3 regions of the Planococcus kocurii genome follow, and region 1 is predicted to be linked to each of the others. Evidence: riboswitches for the same ligand, from Rfam matches in the RefSeq annotation. Region 1 holds a riboswitch; each other region holds the start of a gene.

Region 1 (7,526 bases):
AGTGATCCGATCTCAGGAACGGAAGCAGCGCAATATGGCTTGGCTAACCGTGCCTATCCAGAAGAAGACCTTCTTTCGGAAACGCTTACAATTGCCCGTAAAATTGCGAAGAAAAGTCCGGTTTCTGTAAAAGCAGCTATCCAAATGTTGCAATATACAAAACCTGCTTCGTATCACGAAGGTGTCAATGCAGAAGCACAATCTTTTGGTACAGTTTTTGTTTCAGAAGATGCTAAAGAAGGAATTCAAGCATTTTTGGAAAAACGGGAAGCGCAATTTAAAGGGAAATAATACTTGGGAGGTTTACGTTCATGAACATTTATGTATTAGTAAAACGTACGTTTGACACAGAAGAGAAAATCGTCGTTTCAGGTGGACAAATCCAGGAAGACGGTGCGGAATTCATCATTAATCCTTACGATGAATACGCGATTGAAGAAGCCATCACAGTCCGCGATGCACACGGCGGAGAAGTAACGGTCGTTACAATTGGTAATGAAGAAGCAGAAAAGCAACTGCGTACAGCACTTGCGATGGGCGCCGACAAAGCTGTATTGATTAATACAGAAGACGACGTTGAAGAAATGGATCAATTTACTTCTGCATACATATTGGCTGAGTATTTAAAGGACAAAGAAGCTGATTTGATTTTAGCAGGAAACGTAGCAATTGATGGCGGTTCTGGACAAGTCGGACCACGCGTTGCCGATTTACTTGGCATTAACTGTGTAACGACTATTACTAGCTTGAGCATTGATGGCGAAACTGTAACTATCGTTCGTGATATCGAAGGCGATGCAGAAGAATTAGAAACGTCATTGCCACTGTTAGTGACAGCTCAACAAGGGTTAAACGAGCCGCGTTATCCATCGCTTCCAGGAATTATGAAAGCGAAGAAAAAGCCGCTAGAAGAACTGGAATTAGATGATTTAGATATCGAAGAAGACGACGTAGAAGCGAAAACAGAAACAATCGAAATCTACTTGCCACCGAAAAAAGCAGCTGGCCGTATTCTTGAAGGTGACATCTCAAACCAGGTAACAGAACTGGTTGGCTTACTACGTAACGAAGCAAAAGTTATTTAATGTAACTTGAAGTGACCGAGCATCTTAAGTAAAAGATACAACGACAAGTTTGTTGATGATTTTAAGCGTTCGGTACGTTCATATCACGATAGCATTTTTTCACATCTACTTAGGGGGTAAACAGACTATGGCGAAGAAAGTATTAGTTTTAGGCGAAACGCGCGAAGGCGCATTACGTAATGTTTCATTTGAAGCAATTGCAGCTGCTAAGAAAATTTCTGGCGGCGGTGAAGTAGTAGGCGTTTTAATCGGAGATGCAGTCGCTGATTTTGGTGCTGAACTTGTGGCATATGGCGCAGACCGTGTCGTAACAGTTGAACATCCGCATTTGAAATCATATACATCTGACGGCTATGGTCAAGCTTTCATGGCAGTTGTCGAACAAGAAAAACCAGAAGGTCTCGTTTTTGGTCATACATCAGTTGGCAAAGACTTGGCACCCAAAATCGCTTCTAAATTACAAGCTGGCTTAATTTCAGATGTTACGGACATTGAAGGAGAAGGCGACGAAGCTGTATTTATCCGCCCGATTTTCTCTGGTAAAGCGTTTGAAAAAGTGAAACTAAAAGACGGCATTGACTTTATTACAGTGCGTTCGAACAATATTGCGCCACTTGAAAGACAAGAACGTTCAGGTGAAGTTAATTCGTTGGCTGTGGATATTACAAACCTGCGCACGATTATTAAAAATGTTGTACGCAAATCAACTGAAGGTGTCGATCTTTCGGAAGCGAAAGTTATCGTAGCTGGAGGCCGTGGCGTCAAGAGCACAGAAGGATTTGAACCTTTACAAGAATTAGCTAATCTTCTTGGTGGGGCAGTCGGTGCATCTCGCGGAGCTTGTGACGCAGATTATTGCGATTACTCACTTCAAATTGGACAAACAGGAAAAGTGGTAACACCTGACCTATATATCGCAGCTGGTATTTCTGGAGCTATCCAACATATGGCGGGGATGTCTAACTCGAAAGTCATCGTAGCAATCAACAAAGACCCAGAAGCAAATATCTTCAAAGTAGCAGATTACGGCATTGTCGGAGATTTGTTTGAAGTTATTCCCATGCTGACAGAAGAATTTAAGAAAGTAATGTAATTACAAAAAGTGGCTAATCGCTTACTTTTAAAACTTAAACAGGTGGCGAGAAAAACAAAAACTCGTCATCTGTTTTTGTCTGAGGATTTTTACTAATGAGTGGCTTGAAGAAGTAGCGACTGCTGTAGGAAAGCAACTGTTAGGACGGAAGCAATCTGTTTTTCGTTTAGCCCAATGATCTGCTGGGTAATAGAGGAGTAGGCAAAAAAATAGCTAGTGTTTTTAACGCATGATATACTTTGAATATAGTTTGGTTAATCATAAGGAGGAATTATTCATGACAATTGTACACGGTACAGATCAGAACTTTTCACAAGAAGTAGCAGAAGGACTCGTTTTAGTAGATTTTTGGGCAACTTGGTGCGGACCATGTAAAATGATCGCTCCTGTGCTAGAAGAATTGGACGCTGAAATGAGCGATAAAGTTAAAATCGTAAAAGTTGATGTGGATCAAAACCAAGAAACAGCTGGAAACTATGGCATCATGTCAATTCCAACTTTGTTATTGATGAAAGACGGCGAAACAGTTGATAAAGTAGTTGGTTTCCGACCAAAAGAAGCATTAGCTGAATTGGTTGAAAAACACGCATAATTCTTAACCGGGTCCAGTGATGGTACCCGGTTTTTTAATAGGGTGATAAAATGGCAAACGAATTGATTCGACACAAATTGGCAATATTGCCTGATCAACCAGGCTGTTATTTGATGAAAGATCGCCAGAATACGGTAATTTATGTAGGAAAGGCAAAAGTTCTCAAAAATCGTGTGCGTTCTTATTTTACGGGAAGTCATGATACCAAAACACAACGTTTGGTGAATGAAATAGAGGATTTTGAGTATATTATTACGTCTTCTGATAAAGAAGCATTAATTCTCGAGTTGAACTTGATTAAAAAATACGATCCGAAGTATAACATTATGCTAAAAGATGATAAAAGCTACCCGTACTTAAAAATTACGGGAGAGCGTCATCCGAAGCTGATCACGACAAGACAAGTAAAAAAAGATAAAGGGAAATATTTTGGACCTTATCCTAACGCCTACGCAGCAGCAGAAACAAAAAAACTACTGGACCGCTTGTACCCGTTGCGGAAATGTCATACGATGCCTGACCGAGTATGTCTATATTATCATTTAGGTCAATGTTTAGCACCGTGTGTTAAACCGGTTGAAAAAGAAACCTATCAAGAGATGATTGATGGCATTACAAAGTTTTTAAACGGTGGATTCCGTGAAGTTAAAGTGCAATTGGTCGCAAAAATGTCGGAAGCGGCAGAAAATCTGGAATTTGAACGCGCAAAAGAATACCGTGATCAAATTAATATGATTGAAACGGTGATGGAAAAACAAAAAATGGCGATGAATGATTTTACCAATCGCGACGTTTTTGCGTATGCTGTTGATAAAGGCTGGATGTGTGTGCAAGTCTTTTTTGTGCGACAAGGCAAACTAATTGAACGAGACGTATCGCTTTTCCCCTTGTACCGCGATCCGGAAGAGGAATTTTTAACGTATCTCGGGCAATTTTATGAAAAAGCCAACCATGTGAAACCGAGTGAAATTTTAATTCCTGAAGCGGATGATCCGGATATGTTAAAAGAATGGCTAGGCGTTCGTGTGCTCGTTCCACAACGGGGCAAGAAAAAAGAGCTGGTGGCACTTGCTAAGAAAAATGCGGAAGTGGCCATTAAAGAAAAATTCCAATTGTTAGAGCGACAAGAAGAACGGACCATCGGCGCTTGTACAGATTTGGGTGAGGCGATGAACATTGAAGCGCCTCTTCGCATCGAAGCTTTTGATAACTCGCATATTCAAGGCGCTGATGCAGTATCTGCAATGATTACGTTTATTGATGGCAAGCCTTCTAAAAAAGACTACCGCAAATACAAGACTCGGAATGCGTCAAAGCCGGATGATTACGCGGCGATGCGAGAAGTTATCCGTCGACGTTATTCACGTGTATTGAAGGACGGTTTACCTTTACCTGACCTGATTGTTATTGATGGAGGAAAAGGACAAATGGAGTCGGCACGTGAAATTTTAGAAGATGAACTCGGTTTATCTATCCCAATTGCGGGTCTAGCAAAAGACGCTAAGCACCAAACTTCTCAATTGCTGTATGGTTCACCTGCTGAAATTGTGCCACTAAAGCGGACGAGTGAAGCTTTTTACCTGCTTCAACGGATTCAAGACGAAGTCCACCGTTTTGTTATTACGTTTCACCGTCAGTTACGTGGAAAAAATTCAATTCAATCAGCACTTGATGGGCTTGAAGGGGTTGGCCCCAAACGTAAGCAACAGCTACTGAAACATTTTGGTTCTGTTAAAAAAATCAAAGAAGCATCAGTAGAACAAATCCAAGAGGCAGGAATGCCAGAAGCGCTAGCAATCTCTATTGAACAGCATTTTAAACAAGGCACATTGCCAAGCGAGTCGTAACATGGTATCGTAGAAGAATAAGTAAGAATAAGTAAATCACTTGGAAAAGTGATGATAGAGGCGCGAACGTCAATAGTAAGCATCTGGAGATTTGCAGAATCTACGAAGGATGGTGAAAGGGATGGTCGCCGAAGTGTGCGTATGACTGCTATTACGCATGCTGGTTCTGCATTTAACAAGTGCAGAGCTGTCAGAGTCAATCTCTGGAGGGCTATCTCACATGGACGTTTTTTTCGTACATGATAAGAGGTAGTTTCCCGCGGTTGCGGGGAGCTACCTTTTTTTGTGTCTAGTGGCATGATCGCTAGTCATTTTGAGGGCCACATACTAAATGTGGGAGTGGATGGAATGAAAACGATCGTCATGAAATTTGGAGGAACTTCTGTCGCGACTCCAGAAAAAATTATCGGAGTTGCCAAACGAGCTATTCGTGAAAAACAAGCAGGCAAACGCGTAGTCATTGTTGTTTCGGCGATGGGTAAGACAACTGATACGTTGCTCGGATTAGCGGGAGAAATATCAGCGGAACCGCCAAAGCGAGAAATGGATATGTTACTGGCAACAGGTGAGCAAATTACGATTTCGTTATTGGCGATGGCTTTCAAGAAACTGGGTCATGAAGCTTTATCTTTTACTGGATGGCAGGCAGGAATTGAAACAGAATCCGTACCACGTAATGCACGCATCATTAAAATAAATACAGAACGTCTTGAACGTGTGTTGGAAAATGGTTATCTTTGTGTGGTTGCCGGTTTTCAAGGAGTGGATACAATTGGTAATATTACAACCCTTGGTCGCGGTGGATCGGATACGACTGCCGTTGCGCTTGCTGCAGCACTAAAAGCGGAAAAATGTGAGATTTATACAGATGTTAACGGTGTCTATACGTCAGATCCACGGTATGTAACAGGTGCACGCAAGTTACAACAAATTTCTTATGATGAAATGTTGGAACTTGCTAATCTCGGAGCGGGCGTACTACATCCGAGAGCGGTCGAATTCGCAAAAAACAATAACGTCCCATTATCTGTCAGAGCAAGTTATTCAGACGAGCCTGGCACAATCATACAAGAGGTGATCACTGTGGAGAAAAATTTAATCGTTAGAGGTGTGGCATTCGAACCAGGAATAGCGCGCGTAACTGTGAGTTACAAAAAGCCATTCAACGGATCTCTTGCTACTATTTTTACAAAGCTTGCTGAAAATCACATTGATGTGGATATTATTGTTCAAAGCATCAGTGATGAATTTCCACCGTCTGTCTCTTTTTCTATTAGCCAGGAAAGCCTTGAAGAAACACGCCGAGTTTTAACGGAAGCACAAGATGCCATTGGTTTTCTGACACTGAATGTAGAAGTCGGCTTATCGAAAGTGTCGATTGTAGGTTCAGGGATGGTATCGAATCCTGGAGTCGCAGCTCGGATGTTCGATATTTTAAGAAGCGAAGAAGTTCCGGTGAAGATGGTTAGTACCTCTGAAATAAAAATTTCAGTCGTTGTACCAGAAGTAGATATGAACAAATCAGCGAATGCTTTACATGCAGCGTACGGATTGGCTGCGGTAGAAGTCCACTCATAAATAATGAATTCTTTATGTGATAAAAGCTAGTGAAAAAATTCACAAAATGTTCAAATTCTCAATGCTAATATAGTAATGATGTCTACACAGTGGTTTGTACTAGAATAGTCGGAAGGAGCGATTCTCAATTAGAGAATCGCTCCTTTGCGGAATGCTGTTAAATCGATTCTATTTCGATACATTTCCTCTAGATAGAAGGTAATCGCCTGCGAAATCCATAAGCGCTATCGGTTTAAAGGAGTTATGTTGCCTTGACGCTCCTTGAGGGGGGGAGTACAATAAATATGTCATATTATTGTATCATGATGGTGCGTGGCTTCAGGTACAGTCATACGAAACGTCTGTCTTGGACGCTACCAATTAATGTTTTGAGGGGGGTAAAATTTTGGATAACAATCGTGAATTTTTTATGCGTAGGCTGCACTCATTGTTGGGAATTATTCCTATCGGTATATTCTTAACGCAGCACCTAATTGTCAACCATTTTGCTACACAGGGGGAAGAGGCATTCAACAAGGCATCTTACTTTTTGGCACATCTTCCATTCGTCATTTTCCTGGAGATCTTTGTCATTTACCTGCCGATTTTGTATCATGCGTTCTACGGCCTATACATAGCGTTTACTGCGAAGAACAATCCTGGGCATTATAGCTATATGCGCAATATGTTGTTTGTTGCACAGCGCTATACAGGAGTCTTCCTAGTAGTCTTTATCGCTTGGCACATCTTTGAAACAAGATTCCAAGTTGCAATCGGAGCAGCTGCTGAAGCTGACTTTAACATGATGGCAAACATCTTAGACAATCCTTGGATGATGGCATTCTACATTGTTGGTGTAGTGGCAGCAACTTTCCACTTTGCAAATGGACTTTGGTCGTTCCTTGTTACTTGGGGAATTACACAATCTGCAGCAGCACAAAAAAACGCAACTTATTTCACACTTCTAGTATTTATTGTGTTATCGGTTATTGGTATCAGAGCATTGTTTGCATTCGTTTAAGAATGTTTCAATCATTGGTGAACTAAAAGAGGAGTGAATACTAACATGGCGAAGGGCAAAATTACAATCGTCGGTGGTGGCCTTGCTGGCTTAATGGCAGCAATTAAAGTTGCAGAAGCAGGCTCTCCCGCTGATTTATTCTCAATCGTTCCAGTTAAGCGGTCCCACTCAGTATGTGCACAAGGCGGGATCAACGGAGCGGTTAATACAAAAGGTGAAGGGGATTCTCCAGACATCCACTTTGATGATACCGTTTACGGTGGAGACTTCCTAGCGAACCAGCGTCCCGTGAAAGCAATGGCAGATGCGGCACCTGGAATTATTCGCATGT
Region 2 (7,526 bases), 210 kb from region 1:
TTAACGCATACGGTATCTGAGTTAAGACATGGTCCATATGATTGCTTCCCGCTCCTGTCGAAGACAAGATCGTCGTATCGGAAATCGGTGAACAATGATCACCAAAAACCGCTCCTGCTAACACTGCTGATAACGCTGGCAATAATAAGGATGGGTCAGCCTCAATCATAATTGTACCGGCAATCGGTAATAAAATACCGAAAGACCCCCACGATGTTCCTGTAGAAAAAGCCATAACACCCGCTAACACAAACAGTAAAACGGGAAGAATAGCTGTCGGAACATTGCCTTCAGACACAACGCCTGCTAAATATGCACCCGTTTCAAGTAACCCGATCAAAGAAGTCAGCGACCAAGCAAAAATCAAGATTAGCACTGCACCCATCATTGATTTGATACCTGCCCAAATGCCTTTGCCAATCCAGCCCACGTTAGCTGTTTCGTTCTTTTTCATTTGCATAACGTATAAGATAATGGACGTTAATGCGCCTAGCACACCACCTGTTAATAAGGAAGCTGGCACATCTGTATTTTCAAAAATCAACCAAATATCAAATACTTGATCTGCGTTCTGATAGCCCGTCCATATCATTGCCCCTACTGTACCAACAATCAACAATAAAATTGGTAGTAATAAATCTCTAACATGTCCATGTGAATGAGTTGGAAAATCTTCTTTCATTTCACCTGGAATTGTTTTGTTAGGATCAAAAAGTTGTCCTTCCGTAATGGCAAGCACTTCATGTTTCTTCATTTCACCAAAATCAACATCACGAATAGCAACAAAAAAGACAATAGCTAGAGAAGCAACTACATAAAAGTTCATCGGTGCCATCCACAGGAAAGCTTCTAATGCGGAATATTCAACAAAAGTTTGTCCTGCTAAAATCGTCGCAATAATCCCAATAATTGCAGCTCCCCAACTTGATACGGGAGAAACGACACAAACAGGTGCAGCAGTCGAATCGATAAAGTACGCGAGCTTAGCGCGTGACACTTTATAACGATCAGTAATTGGACGTGCAACTTGTCCTACAGCTAAAGCATTGAAATAGTCATCGATGAAGATCACAATTCCAAGAACTACTGTTAGAACCTTCGCCCCTCTTCGCGACTTGATACGTGTGGAAGCCCATTCAGCGAAAGCATGGCTGCCTCCTGATAAACTAACGAATGCTGTAATAATGCCAAGCAACAACAAGAAAAGAATGATAAAGACGTTGTAAGCGTTGAAACCTTCATCCCAAAAAATAATCGTAAATGATGTTACAAGCTCTTGTAAGGCATCAAGTGGTGCAAACCATGTCAATATTACAGCTGCTGCTACAATACCGGTACCTAGCGACAATAGCACACGACGCGTTAAAAGTACCATAACGATTGCAATAATCGGCGGCAAAATCGAAAAAATCGTATTCTCCATAAAAACTCCTCCTAATTTTTGATGGGTGAAAAATGAGATAAAAAAAGCCGACCTCTCCAATTGGATAAAGTCAGCCTTCTACAATTCGTCTGTGCATTAGAACATCAAACAACCCTGTAGCTCCCCATTTAAGCTGTTGCTCAAATGACAGTGACATTCTTATTTAGAATGACCCCAATCCATCTTCTTAGACCTAGAAAATCGATTTCGGCAAAACTTCCTTTCAGATGCGTTCAACGCGGTCAAACTCGCGCATCTTACTGATCAGTCCTGCAGCCTCTACCCACCAATATATATTTCTTTATTAGCATAGCCCAAAATCACCATAAAATCAACTGCGTTTATATTCCGAATAGGCCTTCTACTTCAAGGCTTTGCTATGAAAATACTCGCTAAACACATCACGCAGAAACTCTGGCATAAAATATGTCTTAGCCGCTCTTTTCAAGCTTGGAAAAAAGTAGCCAAACGTTAACATGTCTAACGTAACCAATCGGTAAGTTTGATCGTGCACTGCTAGTTGCCCATTGATATAAAACCGGTGATTTATAATTTCCATATTCAAATGAATCATCTTGCCAAACACCGCGCCACGGAATCCCATTCCTTTTAACTCGAGCTGTGGCCATTCTGAGTTCAAAGACTGCAAATAAATCTCTTTTAACTCGGCTCCGCTTAGCTCGACAAGACAAGGGTTGATTGGATGAGGCAGCATTTGATGAAAGTTGTAGCGAGTCATCGCACCTTTTGCCATATCTTCCATAAATATTCCGGCATTAAATAACGCACAATCGGCTTCTGTAAATTCAATCAGCGCTTGTCCAAACAAAGTTGCCAGCTCTGAATCTTTAAACCACTCTGCTTTTAGCGTCTTGTCGCTATGAAAAACTAACTCGTTCATTTGTATTTTTCCCTGCTCGATTAGCCGTTCATCAAATCCTTCTTGTTCTTCGCGTAACCGAGACACTTCAACGAGTTGCGCAGTGGTTTTTTCAAATGCTTCTGCTACAGCAATATGACCAACGTAAACACCGAATTTTCCTGCAGCACCTAGCAAAGTGTCCCCTTGCCATTTGCCTTCATGAAAAACATGATGCGTATGTGCCCCCAAAATAATATTGATTTGTGGACAAAGATCCGCCAATAACTCGTCTTCTTTAATGCCAAGATGTGATAAGCAAATAATTAAATCCGTGTGTTCTTCAATTTCTTTTACTGCTTGAATAATAGATTCTTTGGCATCTGTAAGTCGCCAACCCAGTTTATGATAAAAAGGCGTAAACTCTGCGGTTGCACCCACTAATCCAATCCGTTTTCCGTTTGTTGTACGGATAATATGATAGGGCTTAGCCCATTGAGGTCGATTGCCACGCAAATCAAATAAATTTGACACCACCACTTTAAAATCGGCTTGAACATACAAATCAGCAAGCTCTTCTTTTGACAGTGTAATGCCTTCGTTATTGCCAATCGTCACAGCATCGTATTGCGCTTCGTTTAGTAATTGCACATTGCCTTTGCCTGCTGTGCCTTCTGTATAAGGATGCGAACGATCAACATGGTCACCAATATCTAAAATAAGACAGACGTCGCCTTCTTCTTCGTGCCATCTTTTTCGTTCAGCTAAAAACGATTTAATCTGTGGCCAATTTGTAAAATGGCTATGCAAATCATTTGTATGATAAATATGAATAGTTTCACTCATGAAAACACCTCTTTAAGAACTAAATATTCCTTCATAAATCGATCGCAACCCGAGAATCAAAAGGACAATACGCAAAATGGTCACCAGCATTTCCGAATTCAGGCGCTTGTTTAACTTCGCACCTATTTTCGCACCCATGTATGCACCTGGAACAACGGCTAGCGTATAAATCCATGGCACGTTTCCTAATGAGATATGGGTAACGGAGTTGACAAGTGCTGATAAAAACACCATAAACATAGACGTCCCAATGGCTACATGTGGTGGGAATAAGAACAATAAAATCATCGCAGGCACGATAATTGAGCCACCACCGATACCGAACAACCCTGAAGCCACTCCAACAAAAAAAGTTAATAACAAGGCAAACCAAATTGGATAACCATAAATATATTCTTTATTTTGATTGTCTATAAACGTTGTTTTACGACCGTTGTCCACGAACCAGCGAACCGCTTTGAGCCGGTCGCGCAACAGTAAAAGCAGCGATAGAAAAACGAGAAGAATTCCGAAATACAGATTGAATGACGGCAAATCCAAGTTTTTATTAACAAAAGCACCAATGATTGTACCGGGTGCACTTCCTGCAAAGAAAATAAGTCCGCTTTTATAATCGACTGTTCGAACTTTCATATAAGCTAAAGTTGAAGACAAGCCTGTGAAAATCATCATGATGACTGATAAGCCAACAATTTTCTGAGGCGAAAGGTCCGGAAAAAACGCAAAACTGGTGCCTAGAAAAAGTAAAGCTGGAACCAGTATAACGCCACCACCAAGCCCTATCAATGCACCCACTATGCCAGAAGCCACTCCGACAAGTGCCATAACGATAAAAACCATTAAAATCCTCCTTCAAATAAATCCATTTGCTTTGGTGAAAGCCCGTCAAATGATAAATCATTCATATTCTGGAACTCTTTAGCGTCACCTGCTGCATGGCCTCCTGAGTTATTATTAAAAATCACGTAGACCGTTTCTGCTGTTTGCGCCAATAGGTTTACAGCACGACTGATTTCGCCCAGTTCTTCTTTATTATAATCATAGAGATAACGAACTTCCCGCCAGTTTTGTCCATGCCCTGGATTTAGCCAGCCATGAACATTGCGACCGTGAATACGAAGTAGCACTTTGTCTGTTCTTGAAGAAATTGGAACCAGTGGAATTGAGCCATCTCCTGCCTGCGGTTCGTCACACACTGTGTGAATCAACTGATTATCCCGTAAGAAGTCCACGGTTTTTTCACTCATCCCATTGGCATACCAGGATTGATGACGAAATTCGATTGCCAGATCAAATTCTTTTAAACGCCCGGTAATCTCTCGAAGTTGATCGACATTGTCTTTTTGGCAATCAAACCACGGCGGAAACTGAAGCAGTACCATTGCCAGTTTCCCAGCTTCTTTTAATGGGCGAATGGATTTTTTAAACGCTTCAAACATGTCATCGCGTGAGTCAAATGGATTTTCTCCACGCAGATGTCCTGTCATTCCTTGATAAGCTTTTACTACAAACTGAAACGGCTCTGGCGTTTCTTCCATCCACTTCCGAATATTTTTTTCCGGCTGAACTGCATAAAAGGAGGAATCCAATTCTACAATTGGAAAATGAGCACTGTAATCGATCAATTTATCTGTTTTCTTTGAGCCAGGGCTATAGACATCTGGATGGTCTCCCCACCCCGTCAAACCTACATAAATCATCGTCCCGCCTCCATTTCTGGTTATTATTTTATGATAGCATAGAAAAAATAGAACGTCTTTTTTTAAAGGGAGTTTCTTTTGATCAATTGAGAGTTCAGGGAGAAAATATTATTTTAGGTTACTAAGATAGCCGTCTAGTTAGAAGTATTTTAATTCCACCGAATAGCATGGGAAGCAATTAAATCTTACAAGACACAAAAAGACTGTCACCAAAAGTCATATTTCATGACCTTTTGGGACAGCCCGTTAGTTATTCGTCTATTAACCGATCGAGCCTTCCATTTCGAACTTGATTAAACGGTTCATTTCTACCGCATATTCCATTGGAAGTTCTTTCGTGAATGGTTCGATAAAGCCCATTACGATCATTTCTGTTGCTTCTTGCTCAGAAACACCACGGCTCATCAAGTAGAACAATTGCTCTTCAGATACTTTTGAAACTTTCGCTTCGTGCTCCAAAGAAACGTTATCGTTTAAAATTTCGTTGTATGGAATTGTATCAGAAGTTGACTGATTGTCCATAATTAACGTATCACATTCAATGTTTGAACGTGCGCCGTCCGCTTTACGTCCAAAATGAACGATTCCGCGATACGAAACTTTCCCGCCTTGTTTTGAAATTGATTTCGAAACAATCGATGAAGATGTATTTGGAGCCAAGTGAATCATTTTCGCTCCAGCGTCTTGATGCTGTCCTTTACCAGCGATTGCAATCGACAAAGTCATGCCGCGTGCGCCTTCACCTTTCAAGTAAATAGCTGGGTATTTCATTGTCAATTTCGAACCGATGTTGCCATCAATCCATTCCATTGTTCCGTTCGCGTCAACAAATGCACGCTTTGTTACAAGGTTAAAGACATTGTTTGCCCAGTTTTGAATTGTCGTATAACGGCAATAAGCATCTTTTTTCACAATAATTTCAACAACAGCAGAGTGAAGTGAATTCGTTGTGTAAACAGGAGCTGTACAGCCCTCTACATAATGAACGCTTGCGCCTTCATCAACGATAATTAATGTACGCTCAAATTGGCCCATGTTTTCCGAGTTGATACGGAAATAAGCTTGAAGTGGAGATTCTACTTTAATGCCTTTTGGCACGTAAATAAATGATCCACCAGACCAAACTGCCGTATTCAACGCTGCAAACTTATTATCTGCTGCTGGAATTACTGACTGCCAATATTCTTTGAAAAGGTCTTCGTTTTCACGAAGAGCAGAACCGGTATCTTTAAAGATAATCCCCATGTCTTCCAATTCAACTTTCATGTTGTGGTAAACAACTTCAGATTCGTACTGAGCCGAAACACCAGCCAAATACTTTTGCTCTGCTTCTGGAATACCTAATTTATCGAATGTGCGTTTGATTTCTTCAGGAACTTCATCCCATGAAGTTTGGCTCGCTTCTGATGGTTTTACGTAATACGTAATTTCATCAAAGTTTAGTGAACCTAAATCGCCGCCCCATTGTGGCATTGGCATTGAATAAAACAATTTTAATGCTTTCAGACGGGATTTTAACATCCATTCTGGCTCATCTTTAATTTTTGAAATTTCTCTTACAATATCTTCAGTCAGGCCACGTTTAGATCTAAAAACTGATACATCTTTGTCGTGGAACCCATATTTATAATCACCGATTTCCGGCATTTTTTTCGCCATCGTCGTTCCTCCGTTCTATATTACGATTTTTCTTCGTTTTGCACGCCTTTTTCCATGGCTTTCCATGCCAAAGTCGCACATTTGATACGGGCTGGAAACTGAGAGACGCCTTGCAATGCTTCAATGTCACCAAGATCAATCGAATCATCGTACTCTTTGCCAAGCATCATATCTGAAAAAATGCTGGAAAGTTTTAATGCCGTATCAATTTCTTGCCCTTTGACAGCTTGCGTCATCATTGAAGCAGAAGCCATTGAAATCGAACATCCTTCACCGTCAAACTTCGCATCTTTGACAATGCCGTCTTCGACCTGCAAAGTCAATTGGATGCGATCTCCACAGGTCGGATTGTTCATTTCAATACTAACGCTATCATTTTCAAGCGTTCCTTTGTTGCGGGGCGTTTTATAATGGTCCATAATAACACGTCGGTATAATTGATCTAAATTATTAGAAGACATCGTTGAAATACTCCTTTGCCGAACGCAGACCTTCTACCAAACGGTCAACATCTGACTCGCTATTGTATAGGTAGAAGCTCGCGCGTGCTGTAGCTGAAACTTCCAGCCATTTCATTAAAGGTTGCGCACAGTGATGACCAGCGCGCACCGCAATGCCGCTCATGTCAAGAACAGTTGCAACATCATGTGGGTGAACATCATTCAGATTGAATGTGACAATCCCTGCCCGTTTTTGTGGATCAGTTGGACCGTAAATAGCCAATCCTTCAATCAAGCTCATTTTTTCCATTGCGTAAGCAGCCATTTGATGTTCATGCTTTTCAATTTCATCTAAGCCGATTTCATTGAGAAAATCGATTGCCGCACCTAGTCCAACAGCACCTGCAATAATGGGTGTACCGCCTTCAAATTTCCAAGGCAACTCTTTCCATGTCGAATCGTATAACCCAACGAAATCGATCATTTCTCCACCAAATTCGACCGGTTCCATATTATTTAATAACTCTTTCTTGCCGTAAAGAACGCCAATTCCAGTAGGGCCACACATTTTATGACCCGAAAATGCAAAGAAATCACAG
Region 3 (7,526 bases), 1.7 Mb from region 1:
CTATGATTAGGATATATTTAACTTATATATAAGAAAAAATTTGCAATAAGAAATGCACAAAGGGTGGTAATTAGAATGACAGTTCAAACAGCAAATGATATTTTAAAACGCAATAACGTTCAGGTTATTGGTCAAGGTGAAAAAACCTTAGTATTTGGTCATGGTTTTGGCTGCGATCAGCAAGTCTGGGACAATACCATTGTAGAATTTTCAGCAGATTATCGAATTGTCACTTTTGACTATGTCGGTGCAGGGAAAAGTGATAAGGCCGCTTATTCGACCGAACGCTATAGCACGTTAGACGGTTACAAACAGGATCTTCTAGAAGTTTGCGCTGCGTTAGCACTTGAGGAAATCTTATTTATTGGTCACTCTGTCAGCGCTATGATTGGGATGCTTGCTTCAATCGAACGTCCAGAGTTGATGGAGAAAATGATTATGATTGGACCATCTCCCTATTATCTGAACGAACCTGGCTACAATGGTGGATTTGAACAATCTGATATCGATGAATTATTGGATATGATGGAAATAAACTATAAAGAATGGGCGAAGTATTTGGCGCCTGTCGTCATGCAAAACGAGGAACGTCCTGAACTGGCTGCGGATTTTGAGCAATTATTGTGTTCAAATGACCCGATGATTGCTCGTCAATTCGCTGAAGTAACATTCACTTCAGATCTTCGTGACCAATTAGATAAAGTTACAGTACCTACGTTGATTCTTCAACCAAAATTTGATGCCATTGTACCATTAGAAATTGGTCAATATCTCCGCGATCATATCTCAGGTAGTCAATTGGTTGTAATGGAAGCAATGGGACACAATCCACATTTGAGTGATTCAGAGGAAACGGTAAAACGCATTAAGGCGTATTTAGCAGAATAGAGGAGTGAAAATCGTGGAACAGCAACTCGATAGAGCCCCTTGTGGTTATTTGGTTCTGGACCAGGAATTGCGTGTCGTTGAAATGAATAGCACGTTGCGGAATTTGACAAGCGTAGAAAATCCGCAGCATATCCATGATTTACTGACTATCGCTTCCCGGATGTATTTCCAAACGTACTTTACTCCTTCTATTAAAATGCATGGCACCGTAAATGAAATGTTTTTGACCTTGAAAAGTGCGGCAGGACATATGCCAGTCTTGATGAATGCAGTAGAGCAAAATGGTTTGTACGAATGTGCATTGATGCAGATGAGTGTTCGTGGTGAATATGAAAAAGAACTCCTATTAGCCAAACGTAATGCAGAAAAGATCAACCGTGAAACAGTAGAAGCCTATGAGAAACTACAACACTTAATGAGCGAAGTAGAAAGTAAACAGCAACAACTGATTGATCTCAACTCGACACTTCAACAATTGTCCATTACGGATTCGCTAACAGGCTTGAAAAATCGTCGCTATTTGGAAGAACGACTTCATGACTTTTTACTGCAGGCGCAAAATGGTCGAAAAGTGGCTCTTTTGATTTTGGATATTGATTATTTTAAGCAAGTTAACGATACATATGGTCACCAAATAGGTGATGCAGTATTGCAGGAATTAGCGTGGCATCTAGAAACGAAAGTTGGAGCGGCTGGCATTGTAGCACGTCTCGGAGGAGAAGAGTTCGTCGTCGTGATGCCAGACTCAGGAATTGAAGAAGGCTTAGCTATGGCTGACTCTTTGTGTAAACACATAGAAGCTGCTGACTGGATGCATGTACCCATCACGGTAAGTATCGGTGTCGCCGTTTATGCGCTTGGAGACGAAGTAGGAAGCTTGCTATCCAGAGCTGACAGTTTTCTGTACAAAGCAAAAGCTAATGGAAGAAATTGTGTCTTTGGCAATGAATAAAGAACTACCTTTAACATCCGTCTTTAAAAACGGATGTTTATTTATTGGGAGAAATAGGGAACTGGACTCATTGCAACCATTCATTTAACAGCTATAATTAGCGTACAAAATATCTTTGCCTCTGGAGGACTTATGGAAAAAGAGAATCGGTTATTGGGGGAACGCGTGTCGGCAGATAGAGAATTGATCGCACAATTGATCCATGAAGAAGTCAGCGCGAATCTTCAGGCTGAGCAGTTGCAAATGACGAAAGCCTTCATTGAAGTTGTAAATAACATTCGAACTGATTTTGTGGATTTGATCGGACAATCCATTAGCAATAGTTACAATATTCAAGAGGTCTATACGAAGATTCAACAATGGGGAGAAAAAACAGGTGATTTTTTTCTTGAAAACAATCGATCGCTAGAAGACGCACTTGCCGAAGTTTCTTTATTTCGAAAACACATCGGAACAGTCATCAAAACAGAAGCCCTTCACAAGAAGATTAACATTCAAATTCTTTTTGATAGTATGGAGACCTTTCATTCGTTACTGGATTATGCAGCTGTTTCCTATACAGAAGCCTACACAGTTTCATATCGACGAAAATTGAACTGCGCAAGAAAAGAATTTCTTGAACTTTCCTCACCCGTTGTCCCGGTCAGTGATCAGATTGCCATTTTACCACTAGTGGGTAGCATTGAAATGGACCGAGCTCGTTATATACTGGAGAAAACCTTACTAGCAGCAAATCAACTAAAAATTACGGTATTGATTGTAGATTTGTCAGGTGTCGTGAGAGTCGACTCAATCGTTGCAGAACAAATTATTAAAATCATCCAGTCGCTAAAGCTCGTAGGTATACGCTCGGTTCTCACGGGAATCCGTCCAGAAATTGCAGCGATGCTTATTGGTATTGGCGTCGATTTAAAAGACATTGAAATTGGTGGCAGCCTGAAACGCGTCTTACATCAGATGAATGTCACTTAACTAAAAAAACGCTGAAGTTCCTAGACTTCAGCGTTTTTTTTTAGTTAGTCAATTTGTTACTGCTTCTGAATGCAGACTGGGTAAAGACTTGTGTAACGTCAGGGTTTCTTCGTCAGTCAGTGCAATCATTGGTAACCGAACGCCCCCAGTCGAAACACCTGTCATGTGCAGTGCTGCTTTGATTGGAGATGGATTTGGCGCAGCGAACAATGCTTTCATTGTTGGCAATAACCGTCTATGAATAGCTGCTGCTGTTTTCACATCACCTGTTTTAAAACTCGTAATCATGTCTTGCATATCGTTGCCGATAATATGTGCAGCAACCGAAACGATGCCCGCACCACCGATAGACAGCATCGGTAAAGTCAGACTGTCATCGCCGCTATAGACAGTAAAAGATTCAGCTGTGTGTTCAATAATTTCTGAAGCAGCATCCAAATCACCGCTCGCTTCTTTAATAGAAACGATATTGTTAATTTGAGACAAGCGGATGACGGTTTCTGGAAGCAAGTTAACGACGCTACGTCCTGGAATGTTATAGAGCATGACAGGTAGATGAGTCGACTCCGCAATGGCTTGGAAATGTTGGAACATGCCTTCTTGTGAAGGCTTATTGTAATAAGGCGTAACTAGCATAATGCCATCTACGCCGACTTTCTCTGCTTGTTGAGTCAAAGAAATCGATGCCCGCGTATTGTTCGAGCCGGTTCCTGCGATGACCGGAATCCGTCCGGCAACAGTGTTGACGGTAAACTGGAACAATTCTATTTTTTCCTCTATCGATAAAGTTGGCGATTCGCCTGTAGTTCCTGCGACGACAAGACCGTCAGATCCATTAGCAATCAAGTGCTCGATTAAGTTTTGCGTTGCCGGAAAATCAATTTCCTCGTATTGGTCGAATGGTGTTACCATTGCTGTAATTACTTGGCCGAAATTCATACAGAACACACCCTTTTCTAATTTTTTTCGAAGCTTAGAGGTGAGAGGCCAGTCAGGAACAAACAAAAAAGCAGCAACAGGAGGTCCTGTTGCTGCAGTAGAAACAATGTTTACCATTTGCTCCTGTACATCAGATAGCCCTCCATATAGTTTCCTATATGACAGTCCTGCATTTATTAAATGCAGACCCAGCGCACGGAAATGTGAGATCTCCGCCACTTCGGCAAATCCCCCTTTCGGCAAACGTCAACGGATCTCATCATCCTCGTTTTGCGTACTAATGGTTTTTGCGCCTCTATCCTACTCTTGTAAAAACAAGAGCAAGAAATATTGAATTAGCTGTACTATAACAAATGTTTCTATTAATTGCAAGATGAAGAACGCAAAAAATTATAGCCGAGGAGAGATAGAATGAGTGAGCAAGCCTATGACCAACTGCTAGTGATTGCAACAACAGGAAACCAGCAAGGATTTAACGCCTCTTTGCATCATAATCGTTATGAGCCTACACCTTACGATTTACTCGACAAATTGTTTGAGCATTATAGCCTGTCTCCTGAAGATTGTATCGTTGATGTTGGTTGTGGAAAAGGGCGCTTGAATTTTTATGTGCATCATTTTTTTGGTGTAAAAAGTGTAGGCATCGAAATGAATCCGACATTTTACACAGAAGCCCTCGAAAATAAAAAACAGTACGCGAAAAAGCACAAAGGTGCAGAGTTTCACATTAACTTTTGTAATTGCTTAGCTCAGAAATACCCAGTTACAGCAGACGATACCGTATTCTATTTCTTTAACCCTTTTTCAGTGGCGATATTCATCGCATTTGTGAATAAAATTTTAGCTTCAGTCGAAAAATCTCCACGGACGGTAGACGTGATTTTGTTTTTTGCCTCTCAAGACTACAGTGATTATCTGGAAACTAACGGAGTTTTTCAGCTAATAGAAGAAATTCAATTGTCGGATTTCCATAAAGATCCGCGCGAACGATTTTTAATTTATCGATTGTCTAAAATGGATTAGAACTAGTGCTCTAAAGGGTATGTTTACAGTAAAACAATTGTGAAACGAGGGACCCCTATGGAATGGAAAGGTAGAAAAGCCAGTAGAAACGTTGAAGATCGGCGAGGGAAAGGTGGAGCGCTAGTAGCAGGAGGCGGCATCGGCGGTATTTTAATTGTGTTATTAGTGGCTTTTTTAGGAGGCGACCCAGGTGTCATTCTTGATCAATTGGGTGGATCCTCAGGAACGACTTCAAACCAGTCTTACGAATCAACTCCACAAGAAGAAGAATTGGCTGAATTTGTGTCAGTCGTTCTAGCGGATACGGAACAAGTTTGGACAGAAGTTTTTAAAGAAGAAGGCATGGAATATGTTGAGCCGACACTCGTTTTGTATAGTGGCAGCGTCGAGTCTGCCTGTGGAACAGCAGGCGCAGCCGTCGGACCCTTTTATTGTCCAGGCGATTACAAACTTTATATTGATTTGAGTTTTTACAATGACCTACAAACCCAATTTCAAGCACCCGGTGATTTTGCCATGGCGTATGTCGTGGCACACGAAGTTGGACACCACGTTCAAAATCTTCTTGGTGTTATGGAAGACGTGCAGCCACTTCGCAGCCAGCTTAGTGAAGAAGAATACAATAAAGTGCAAGTACGCTTGGAGTTGCAAGCGGATTATTTGTCGGGCGTCTGGGCCCACCATGCGCAAGGTATGGGCTATTTAGAAGAAGGTGACCTAGAAGAAGCATTGACAGCGGCAAGTGCGGTAGGGGATGACACCATTCAACAGCGGTCCCGTGGTTACGTTGTACCTGAGAGTTTTACACACGGTAGTTCCGAACAGCGCCAGCGATGGTTTAAAAAAGGCTTTCAAGCCGGTAATTTAAAAGAAGGCGACACGTTTAATGCAACTGATTTGTGATGGCACCTAAAGTGAAAATCACTTTTAGCATGCAAATAAAAGGGTGCAGCATTGATATTTTTGCTGATGTGATTCATTATATAAAATAGACAGTCTTTTCATTTCGTATGGAAAGAAATATAGCTCTGCGAAGGAAGTACAGCATGTTGGATGACAATATCACACGCCTAGAATACAACGGCAAAGAATTAATCCTAATCGGTACGGCACACGTTTCTAAAGCTAGTGCAGAGCAGGTGAAAGCCGTCATTGAAACCGAGCGACCGGATTCGGTATGCATCGAATTAGATGCGCAGCGCTATGAATCGGTAACTCAAGACAGCAAATGGAAAGAAACCGACATTTTCAAAGTGATCAAAGACAAAAAAGCAAGTTTGTTACTCATGAATTTGGCTATTTCCTCTTTTCAGAACCGTCTTGCAGATCAGTTTGGCATCAAACCTGGACAAGAAATGATTCAAGGGATTGCTTCTGCTAAAGAAACTGGCGCAGAATTGGTACTCGCTGACCGCAATATTCAAGTAACGTTTTCGCGCATTTGGGGCAATATCGGTTTTATGGGGAAAGCGCAATTGCTGACTTCCGTATTCTTTAGTATTTTCAGCAAAGAGACGATCTCAGAAGAAGATTTGGAAAAGATGAAGTCACAGGATACCCTCAACGCGGTAATGAATGATTTTACCCAATCTTTCCCTAAACTGAAAGAGCCGCTCATTGACGAACGAGACCAATATTTGGCGCAAAAAATTAAAGAAGCTCCTGGTCAAAAAATTGTCGCGGTTCTTGGTGCAGCACATGTTCCAGGAATCATTAAAGAAGTCCACAACGAACACGATTTGGAAGAACTGTCAAAAGTTCCAGCCAAATCAAAGTGGCCGAAAGTTATCGGTTGGGCGATTCCGTTAGCATTGGTCGCTATGATTGCCATCACGTTTATGAATAACCCTGCGGCTGGTCTCGACCAAACGATTAGCTGGATCCTTTGGACCGCATGTCTTGGGGCAATAGGTGCTGCTGTAGCTTTCGGTCATCCATTAGCAATTCTCACTGCTTTTGTCGGGGGTCCGATCGGTGCACTACATCCATTGTTAGCGGCAGGCTGGTTTTCAGGACTTGCACAAGCCTATGTTCGTCGCCCGAACGTTGGGGATTTCCAAACTTTATCGAAGGACGTGTTTACGCTTAAAGGCTTTTGGGACAATAAAGTTACGCGTGTTCTACTGGTTGTGGTGTTAACAAATTTGGGTACGGCAGCAGGCAATGTAATTGGTGGATTAGACGTTATTCGTTTGTTTTTCCAAAACCTATAAGTAGATTTCCTACCGGACGGCGAAACTTTGCTGTCCGGTTTTTTGTTTTTCTATTGTTGCTGATAGTTTAAGAACGGGTATATATAACAAAAGATCATTAGAAATAAGGAGGCGCATGGAGATGAGCTTTTTTCTAGTAGGCATTTTACTGTGGTCGTTGGTCATTTTGTCCGTCGTGTTGGCAATAATTGGTTTCTGGAGGGGTTCCTGGCAAGCGTTAGCCTGGAGCGGAATTGCTTTGCTTCCACCGATGCTACTTATTTATATGGGGGGAGATGGAGTTTGGTTCCAGTTTGGTATCTTGTTGCCGATCCTTTTGTTGGTTGCTGCTTTTTTGATGAAACAGCAAAAGACACCCAATTCGTAATCGGCTGGTAATTTCAGCCGATTTTTCTAAGCATGCCACTGGTAATTCCAAAGCCATAGTTATACAATTGTTATACAAAAAATGCAGAGGAGACAGGCCAATGAAATATCTATTAGATCGAAGCAAGTTATTCATATTTTTAATTTTAATCTTATCGATCGTTGGGGCATAT

What was found. A riboswitch is a leader RNA that binds a small molecule or an ion and turns the genes downstream of it on or off. The one in region 1 is predicted to bind lysine.
Region 2: another riboswitch for lysine. It lies ahead of AUO94_RS03100 (Na+/H+ antiporter NhaC family protein); the one in region 1 lies ahead of AUO94_RS01955 (aspartate kinase).
Region 3: another riboswitch for lysine. It lies ahead of dapA (4-hydroxy-tetrahydrodipicolinate synthase); the one in region 1 lies ahead of AUO94_RS01955 (aspartate kinase).

What each region holds. Positions count from the first base shown of each region.
Region 1 is NZ_CP013661.2:385,917-393,442, reverse strand. Features, by position in the region: gene AUO94_RS01980 (enoyl-CoA hydratase) at 1-291, shown strand, start outside; gene AUO94_RS01975 (electron transfer flavoprotein subunit beta/FixA family protein) at 312-1,085, shown strand; gene AUO94_RS01970 (electron transfer flavoprotein subunit alpha/FixB family protein) at 1,213-2,178, shown strand; gene trxA (thioredoxin) at 2,456-2,770, shown strand; gene uvrC (excinuclease ABC subunit UvrC) at 2,821-4,617, shown strand; lysine riboswitch at 4,665-4,839, shown strand; gene AUO94_RS01955 (aspartate kinase) at 4,966-6,195, shown strand; gene AUO94_RS01950 (succinate dehydrogenase cytochrome b558 subunit) at 6,581-7,195, shown strand; gene sdhA (succinate dehydrogenase flavoprotein subunit) at 7,241-7,526, shown strand, end outside.
Region 2 is NZ_CP013661.2:597,524-605,049, forward strand. Features, by position in the region: gene AUO94_RS03100 (Na+/H+ antiporter NhaC family protein) at 1-1,423, opposite strand, end outside; lysine riboswitch at 1,533-1,713, opposite strand; gene AUO94_RS03105 (bifunctional metallophosphatase/5'-nucleotidase) at 1,785-3,128, opposite strand; gene AUO94_RS03110 (sulfite exporter TauE/SafE family protein) at 3,141-3,968, opposite strand; gene AUO94_RS03115 (DUF72 domain-containing protein) at 3,968-4,828, opposite strand; gene sufB (Fe-S cluster assembly protein SufB) at 5,090-6,487, opposite strand; gene sufU (Fe-S cluster assembly sulfur transfer protein SufU) at 6,508-6,948, opposite strand; gene AUO94_RS03130 (cysteine desulfurase) at 6,938-7,526, opposite strand, start outside.
Region 3 is NZ_CP013661.2:2,114,017-2,121,542, forward strand. Features, by position in the region: gene AUO94_RS10440 (alpha/beta fold hydrolase) at 76-888, shown strand; gene AUO94_RS10445 (GGDEF domain-containing protein) at 902-1,840, shown strand; gene AUO94_RS10450 (STAS domain-containing protein) at 1,973-2,812, shown strand; gene dapA (4-hydroxy-tetrahydrodipicolinate synthase) at 2,861-3,751, opposite strand; lysine riboswitch at 3,879-4,057, opposite strand; gene AUO94_RS10460 (class I SAM-dependent methyltransferase) at 4,163-4,774, shown strand; gene ypfJ (KPN_02809 family neutral zinc metallopeptidase) at 4,832-5,677, shown strand; gene AUO94_RS10470 (TraB/GumN family protein) at 5,821-6,987, shown strand; gene AUO94_RS10475 (hypothetical protein) at 7,109-7,354, shown strand; gene AUO94_RS10480 (efflux RND transporter permease subunit) at 7,455-7,526, shown strand, end outside.